One region of the Janthinobacterium sp. Bl 1 genome, then DNA from elsewhere that is predicted to be linked to it. Evidence: predicted binding sites of a transcription regulator. Region 1 holds the regulator's gene; the other holds the start of a gene.
What was found. Region 1 encodes sigma-54, which starts transcription at its own class of promoters, with help from an activator protein. Its sites were predicted from a motif close to TGGCANGNAANCTGCTTT; they were not measured.
Positions count from the first base shown of each region.

Region 1 (4,477 bases):
TCGTGCGCTTCTTGAAGGAGCGCAATATCGGCGTGCTGATCACCGATCATAATGTGCGCGAGACGCTGGGTATTTGCGACCGTGCCTATATCATCAACCAGGGCTCGGTACTGGCGTCGGGACGCCCCGACGACATCATCGCGAACGAGTCGGTACGCCGGGTCTATCTGGGCGAACACTTCCGCATGTAAGCCAATGAAACAATCATTGCAGCTGCGCACTTCGCAGCACCTGGCACTGACGCCGCAGTTGCAGCAATCGATACGCCTGTTGCAATTGTCGACCCTGGAATTGCACCAGGAGCTCGAGCAACTGCTGACGGACAATCCCTTGCTCGAGCGCCTCGACGATCCGCTCGACCGTTCGCTGCGCCTGCTGTCCGACGGGGCCTTGAGTTCCACGGCCGCGCCGGCTGAAGCGCCGCCCCAGCCGCCAGGCCAGGAGGCGCCTGCCGCGCCGGCCGAAGCGGAAACCTTTGACGGCGAGGCGGGCGAGGGCCCGGCCGCTGCGGACGGCGGCGACAGCGACTGGAGCGAGGCGAGCCGGGGCAAGGCGCCCGACGACGAAGATTCGCGCCCGCAACTCGAGGCCCATCACTGCACCTTGCGCGAACACCTGATGGAGCAGATGCGCGTGACGGTGCTCGAGTTGCGCGACCGCGCGCTGGTCGAGCTGATCATCGACGCGCTCGACGACAATGGCTATCTGGAAGAGACGCTCGACGACATCCTGGCGCGTCTGCCGGAAGAGCTGGAAATCGATGCCGACGAGATGCGCACGGCCTTGTCGCTGCTGCAAAGTTTCGATCCGCCCGGCGTGGGCGCGCGCAATGCGTCCGAATGCCTGGCGCTGCAGATCAAGCGCTTGCCGCACATCGCCATGGTGACGCGGCGCATGGCCCTCGTCATCGTGGAAAAGCACCTGGCCTGGTTTGCCCAGCGCGATTTCAACAAGCTGAAAAAAGCCCTCGATTGCGACGATGAAGACTTGCGCGAAGCACAGACGGTGATTCGCCAGTGCAATCCGCATCCGGGCGCCGTATTCGCATCGGACGTGTCCGATTACGTGGTGCCCGACGTCGTCGTCAAGCGCGCGCGCAATGGCTGGCAAGTGACCCTGAACAACGACGTCATGCCGCGCCTGCGCGTCAATGCCATGTATGCCAACTTGCTCAAGCAGGGCAAGGGCGAGGGCGCCATGGGCGCACAGTTGCAGGAAGCCAAGTGGTTGATCAAGAATATGCGCCAGCGTTTCGACACGATCCTGCGCGTCGCACAGGCGATAGTAGAAAGACAAAAGAACTTTTTCTCGCACGGAGCCGTTGCCATGCGCCCCCTTGTGCTCCGTGAAATAGCTGATACACTGGGTTTACACGAGAGTACTATCTCGCGGGTAACAACTCAAAAGTACATGCTGACCCCGCACGGCATGTTCGAGTTGAAATATTTCTTTGGTAGCCACGTCGCCACCGAAGCGGGGGGCGAAGCGTCATCGACGGCGATACGGGCATTGATCGTGCAACTGACAGGAGCAGAAGACCCTAAAAATCCTTTATCCGACAGTAAGATTGCGGACATGCTGGGGGAACAAGGCATGGTGATTGCGCGACGTACTGTTGCCAAATACCGGGAAGCGTTGAAAATTCCGCCAGTGAGCCTGCGTAAGTGTTTGTAAGTTTTTTTCGGTTCCTCTGCGGGCCGGATAGGATGGACCGCACGAACCCGATCATCTTTAGGAGTGTGTATGAATCTCACCATCAGCGGACATCATCTCGAAGTGACACCAGCCATCCGTGAATACGTACAAACGAAGCTGGAGCGCGTGAAACGTCATTTCGATCAAGTTATCGATATCGCCGTGATTCTGACCGTGGATAACCTCAAAGAGAAAGAAAAACGTCAAAAGGCCGAAGTCAACCTGCGTTTAAGTGGCAAAACCGTCTATGTGGAAAGCCTGGCACAAGACCTGTATGCCGCGATCGATGCCCTGATCGACAAGCTCGATAGGCAAGTGATGAAATACAAAACCAAAGTGCAAGGGCACGGTAAAGAGGCGATCAAGCATCTGCCAGACAGCTCGGAAGAAGAATTCGCCCCCGCCGTTTAAGGGCCCGCGCTTTCAACCGTTGTGATCAACTAAGGGCGCACATTGCGCCCTTTTTTGCGCCCTGACCTTTTGAACGCAATGTTCCTCGCGCAGGCGCTAGAATGTTTGTACTTTCACTTTTTTCACGCCTGCCATGAGCGACTTCGTCCAGACTGCCATCCGCAACCGTACGGGGCATATCGTGCTCGACCGTCCGAAAGCCTTGAATTCCCTGTCGCTGGAGATGGTGCGCGCCCTGAGCGCGGCCCTGCTGGCCTGGCGCGACGATCCGCAGGTGGACGCCGTGGTGATCCGCTCGAGCAGCGAAAAAGCCCTGTGTGCCGGCGGCGACATCCGTTTCTTTTACGATGCGGGCCTGGCCACGCCGCAAGGCGGCAGCGCCTTGCTGGAAGATTTCTTTACGGAAGAATACGCGTTAAATCATGTGATTCATTTCTATCCGAAACCGTATATCGCCGTGATGGATGGCGTGGTGATGGGCGGCGGCATGGGCGTGGCGCAAGCCGGGCCCGGCAACCGCTTGCGCATCGTCACGGGCCGCACGCGCATGGCCATGCCTGAAGTCAATATTGGTTTGTTTCCCGATGTGGGCGGCAGCTATTTCCTGTCCCGCCTGGCCGGGCAGCTGGGCCTGTACTTGGGCTTGACGGGCTTGACGATCAGCGCGGCCGACGCCCTGTACACGGACCTGGCCGATGTTTACCTGCCCGAGGCGCAGATCGGGGCGCTGCTGGCCCTGTTCGAATCGACGCCGGGCGAGGCCTTGCCGGTGGCCATCAAGGCGCTGGCGGCGCCATTCCAGGCACAGGCAGGCGTCTCTTCGCTGGCGGTGGCGCGCGCGGCGCTGGACCGCCATTTCGGTGCGGGTTCCGTGGCGGCCATCATGGCTTCGCTGGCGCAGGATGACAGCGCGTTCGCCGGCAAGGCTTTGGCGGCCATGCGTCTGCGCTCGCCCTTGATGATGTCGGTAACTCTGGAATTGCTGCAGCGGGGGGCTCACTTGGGCGTGGCCGATTGCCTGCGTCTGGAACGCACCGTGGTGCGCCACAATTTCGAGCATGGCGAAGTGCTCGAGGGCGTGCGCGCGCTGGTGGTCGACAAGGACAATGCGCCGCGCTGGAATCCATCAAGCCTGGACGAGGTCGACGCGGCCATGGTGGCGCGCTTCTTCGCCCCCGTCTGGCCGGCGTCAGCGCATCCGCTGCGCCACCTGAATTAACTAGCTACGCTCGCGGTGGCGCAGGACCACGCGTTCGTTGGGGCCGAAGTATTGCGCCAGCCGTTCCGCCATGTACACGGAGCGGTGCTGGCCGCCCGTGCAACCGAGGGCCACCGTCAGGTAGCTGCGGTTGTCGGACTTGAATGACGGCAGCCATTTCTCGATGAAGGCGCGGATGTCGGCCAGCAGTTCCAGCGCGCTCGGCTGCGCGTCGAGGAAGGCGATCACGGGTGCGTCGCGGCCGTCGAGCGGGCGCAGCGCCAGGTCGTAATACGGGTTCGGCAAGGCCCGCACGTCGAAGACGAAATCGGCGTCCAGCGGCACGCCCAGCTTGAAGGCGAACGATTCGAAGAACAGGGTCAGCGGCGCGCGTTCGGAGGCGACGATATCCTTGATCCAGGCACGCAATTTGTTGGCGCTCAGCTCCGACGTGTCGATCACGTGGCCCAGCTGTTCGATGGCCGACAGGCGTTCGCGCTCTTCCGAGATGCACTCGATCAGTGTGCGGCGGCTGGCCGGATTCTGGTTCGGGCGCAATTCATGCGACAGCGGATGGCTGCGCCGCGTTTCCGAGAAGCGCGCCACCAGCGAATGCGTGGTGGCCGTCAAAAACATGACCTTGACGTCGTGGCCCTGGTCGCGCAGCAGCGCCACGTTGTGCGGCAAGCTGACGAGCGACTCGGCGCTGCGCGCATCGACGGCGACGGCCAGTTGCGGTGTACCTTCGTCGAGCAGGGTTTGCACCAGGCTGGGCAGCAAGGCCGGTGGCAGGTTGTCGACACAATAATAGCCGGTATCTTCCAGCACATTGAGCGCGACGGATTTACCGGAGCCGGATATTCCGGTGATAAGGACGATATGCATAGCCCGATCATACAATAAAGATCGGCACTCTGCTCCAAGGCAATTATCTTTACAAATTATTGCAATTTAGACTGTCGTATTTCTTTGCTGCACACGTCAACAATGTTGTCGGATTACGCGGCGGCTTTGCCACCGCTAATCCGACCTACGTTGCTAATCGTCGCTCATTGCGAGTCTTTGGTGCAGCAGGGAATTCACGCAGCACTGCTGCGTGCCTGCGTAACGGTTCGCCCTTGCAAGGGCGAACTCCTTGGCAACATTAATCGCCACTCATGGCGAGTCGTTGCC
Region 1 is NZ_CM177086.1:867,486-871,962, forward strand. It holds gene lptB (LPS export ABC transporter ATP-binding protein) at 1-191, shown strand, start outside; gene AC4BCN_RS03915 (RNA polymerase factor sigma-54) at 196-1,674, shown strand; gene hpf (ribosome hibernation-promoting factor, HPF/YfiA family) at 1,744-2,106, shown strand; gene AC4BCN_RS03925 (enoyl-CoA hydratase/isomerase family protein) at 2,240-3,325, shown strand; gene rapZ (RNase adapter RapZ) at 3,326-4,189, opposite strand.

Region 2 (4,477 bases), 2.9 Mb from region 1:
GTCTGGATGGCGGCGCCGATGGCCACGTCGCCGCCCAGTTGCTGCTGCAAATAGGGCGCGGCGGACAGATGGTCGGCGTGCGCGTGGGTTTCCAGCAGCCAGCGGCACTGCAAGCCGTGTTCGCGCACGAAGGCGATCACCTTGTCGGCCGAGGCGGTCGAGGTGCGGCCTGCTTTCGGGTCGTAGTCGAGCACGGAGTCGATGATGGCGCAGTCCCGGCCATCGGCCTCGTAGACAACATAGGTGACGGTGGCGGTGGCGGGGTCGAAGAAAGCTTGGATTTGTGGAGTCATCACGGCGGCAGGGGGCGGGCAGGGAATAACATTATATCGCCAGAGTTCGTTCGAAAAATGTTGAAAATTAACATTTAACATGCGAAAAACAGATAAGCGAGAGGGCTATGCGCGCGACTACCGTGCGCACCCTGTGTCTTGCTGCGTGCTAACCTCATTCTTCCAAGGAGGAATTCATGAACGATATCACTGCACGCAGCGAACAATACCGCGGTTTTACGATTTCCGTGACCCCGCAAAAGGATAACGACGACTTATGGGATTTTACCTACCGCCTGCAGCGCGAAGGTGAACCCGAGGCGCAGGCGATCACGCGCAGCCGCACCCTGGGCGGCTATGCGGCGCCCGAGACGGCTTGCACGGCGGGCCTGGAAGTGGCCAGGACGGAAGTGGACAATTTGCTGCGCCCTTGAGCCAGCATAAATCGTTTAGCCCGAAAGTGCGCCTGGCGACGGCCGGCGCGTGAAACACGTCGCTGCCAGTCGCGCTTCATGCTACGATTTCCAGTATTGAGTCAGTCACCAAGGAGGCACCCCATGAATAGCAGTTCTAAAATTCACTATAAAGGCTGGGAAATCGTTCCCCTGGCCGTGCCCACCACCGATGGCAAATGGTCGGCCAGTTGCGACATCGAACGCGCCACGGCGGAAGGCCTGGAAGTGTTCGAAGGCTCGACCATGCAGTTCGTGCGCGACGACGAGGAGGGCGCCATTGCCGCCGCCTGCGAAGAGGCCGTGCGCCAGATCGACAATATCATCGCCAATCCGCTGGTGCGGCTGGCCTAATTTGCCCTGGTAGTATCAGTGGTATCAGTTGTATAAATCAGCCGGCGCCCGCCGGCTGTTTTTATTGCGCGTCTTGCCAGCCTGGGCTTTCATCGCCTTGTCTGCGCGTCTGTTTCATATTTCAATAAATGTTTCAAAATGAGTTTCATGAAACAATAGTGAAACGTTTTTGACGCCAAACGTGACATCGTTGTTCCGCTGCGCCACAGCGCATGGTGCGTGGCCTCATGGCCATTTGCCTGCCTTTTCACTCTGCATTCGACGGTTTCCGTCCAGACAGAAGGGTCCTGGCACGGCATTTGCAATACTGATGCTCATAGCCACTCCGTGAAACATTCGGGACCATCCGAAACCCATAAGGTGAACACATGACTCAATACTCCGCAGGTGCCGCATTCCGCAAGGCCGTCCAGGAAGAATCCCCGTTGCAAGTCGTCGGCGCCATCAACGCCAACCACGCCTTGCTGGCCAAGCGCGCCGGTTACAAGGCCATCTACCTGTCCGGCGGCGGCGTCGCGGCCGGCTCGCTGGGCTTGCCCGACCTGGGCATTTCCAGCCTGGACGACGTGCTGACCGACATCCGCCGCATCACCGACGTGTGCGACCTGCCGCTGCTGGTCGACGCCGACACGGGTTTCGGTGCATCCGCCTTCAACGTGGCGCGCACGGTGAAATCGATGATCAAGTTCGGTGCGGCCGGCCTGCACATCGAAGACCAGGTGGGCGCCAAGCGCTGCGGCCACCGTCCGGGCAAGGAAATCGTGAGCAAGGAAGAAATGGTCGACCGCATCAAGGCGGCCGTCGATGCGCGCACGGACCCGAACTTCGTCATCATGGCGCGCACCGATGCGCTGGCCGTCGATGGCATGGAAGCGGCACTGGAACGCGCCGTCGCCTGCGTCGAGGCGGGCGCCGACATGATCTTCCCGGAAGCCATCACGGACCTGGACATGTACGCCACCTTCGCCAAGGCCGTCAACGTGCCGATTCTGGCCAACATCACGGAATTCGGTTCCACGCCGCTGTTCACCCTGGACGAACTGCGCAGCGCCCACGTGGGCCTGGCGCTGTATCCGCTGTCCGCCTTCCGCGCCATGAACAAGGCGGCGGAAAACGTCTACCAGGCGCTGCGCCGCGATGGCACGCAAAAGAATGTGCTCGACACCATGCAGACGCGCATGGAGCTGTATGAATCGATCAATTACCACGACTTCGAGCAAAAGCTTGACGCGCTGTTCGCCGCGCAAAAGAAATAAACAGAAGCAGGGGCCGCATTCCGGCCCCGCAGTGATGCAAACGAGACTAGTCAATTTTTGGAGAACACAATGACCGCACCGCAAGCCGCCACTTTCAAGCCTAAAAAATCCGTCGCCCTGTCCGGCGTCACCGCCGGCAATACGGCGCTGTGCTCGGTCGGCAAGACCGGCAACGATTTGCACTATCGCGGCTATGACATCCTGGACGTGGCCGACAGCTGCGAGTTCGAGGAAATCGCCTACCTGCTGGTGCACGGCAAGCTGCCGACGTCCGCCGAACTGAAAGGCTACAAGGCCAAACTGAAATCCTTGCGCGGCTTGCCGTCGGCAGTGAAACTGGCGCTCGAAGCGCTGCCCGCCGCCGCCCACCCGATGGACGTGATGCGCACGGGCGTGTCCGTGCTGGGCTGCACCCTGCCGGAAAAAGACGACCATAACGCACCGGGCGCGCGCGATATCGCCGACCGCCTGATGGCGTCGTTCGGCTCCATGCTGCTGTATTGGTACCACTACAGCCATAACGGCAAGCGCATCGAAGTGGAAACGGACGACGATTCGATCGGCGGCCACTTCCTGCACTTGCTGCATGGCGAAAAACCGTCGGCGTCGTGGGAAAAAGCCATGCACACCTCGCTGATCCTGTACGCGGAACACGAATTCAACGCCTCGACCTTCACCAGCCGCGTGATCGCCGGCACGGGCTCGGACATCCACTCGGCCATCACGGGCGCCATCGGCGCGCTGCGCGGCCCGAAACACGGCGGCGCGAATGAAGTGGCGCTGGAAATCCAGAAACGCTACGACAACGCCGACGAAGCGGAAGCGGATATCCGCGAGCGCGTGGCCAACAAGGAAGTGGTGATCGGCTTCGGCCACCCCGTCTACACGATCTCCGACCCGCGCAACGTGGTCATCAAGGAAGTGGCCCGTTCGCTGTCGCAGGAAGCCGGTTCCACGAAAATGTTCGACATCGCCGAGCGCCTGGAATCGGTCATGTGGGAAATCAAGAACATGTTCCCGAACCTGGACTGGTTCTCGGCCGTGTCCTACCACATGATGGGCGTGCCGACGGCGATGTTCACGCCGCTGTTCGTCATTTCGCGCACCTCGGGCTGGGCCGCCCACATCATCGAACAGCGCATCGACAACAAGATCATCCGCCCGAGCGCCAACTACGTGGGCCCGGAAGACCTGGAATTCGTGCCGATCAAGGACCGCAAATAATGAGCACCACCATGAATACCTTGCACCGCAAATCCTTGCCGGGCACCCAGCTAGACTACTTCGACACGCGCGCCGCCGTCGATGCGATCCAGCCAGGCGCCTACGCCACCTTGCCCTACACCTCGCGCGTGCTGGCGGAAAACCTCGTGCGCCGCTGCGACCCGGCCACCCTGGACGCCTCGCTGAGCCAGTTCATCGAACGCCGCCGCGACCTCGATTTTCCGTGGTTCCCCGCCCGCGTCGTCTGCCATGACATCCTGGGCCAGACGGCCCTGGTCGACCTGGCCGGCTTGCGCGACGCCATCGCGGCCCAGGGCGGCGACCCGGCGCTGGTCAACCCGGTGGTGCCCACGCAGCTGGTGGTCGACCACTCGCTGGCCGTCGAATGCGGCGGTTTCGACCCCGACGCCTTCGCCAAGAACCGGGCCATCGAAGACCGCCGCAACGAAGACCGTTTCGATTTCATCGACTGGACCAAGAAGGCTTTTAAAAACGTCGACGTGATCCCGCCGGGTAACGGCATCCTGCACCAGATTAACCTCGAGCGCATGTCGCCCGTGATCCAGGTGCAGGATGGCGTGGCCTATCCCGATACCCTGGTCGGCACGGATTCGCATACGCCCATGGTTGATGCGCTGGGCGTGATTGCCATCGGCGTGGGCGGCCTGGAAGCGGAAAGCGTGATGCTGGGCCGCGCCTCGTGGATGCGTTTGCCCGACATCATCGGCGTCAAGCTGACGGGGAAACCGCAGCCCGGCATCACGGCCACGGACACGGTGCTGGCACTGACGGAGTTCCTGCGCAAGCAGAAGGTCGTCTCGTCCTACCTGGAATTCTTTGGCGAAGGCGCATCGCACCTGACCCTGGGCGACCGCGCGACGATCTCGAATATGGCGCCGGAATTCGGCGCCACGGCCGC
Region 2 is NZ_CM177086.1:4,258,149-4,262,625, reverse strand. It holds gene AC4BCN_RS19115 (MBL fold metallo-hydrolase) at 1-293, opposite strand, end outside; gene AC4BCN_RS19110 (hypothetical protein) at 470-706, shown strand; gene AC4BCN_RS19105 (hypothetical protein) at 830-1,078, shown strand; gene prpB (methylisocitrate lyase) at 1,447-2,334, shown strand; gene prpC (bifunctional 2-methylcitrate synthase/citrate synthase) at 2,404-3,558, shown strand; gene acnD (Fe/S-dependent 2-methylisocitrate dehydratase AcnD) at 3,570-4,477, shown strand, end outside.
Region 2: prpB (methylisocitrate lyase) is a predicted target of sigma-54. The motif match lies at 1,367-1,384, and genes of this name have one in related genera.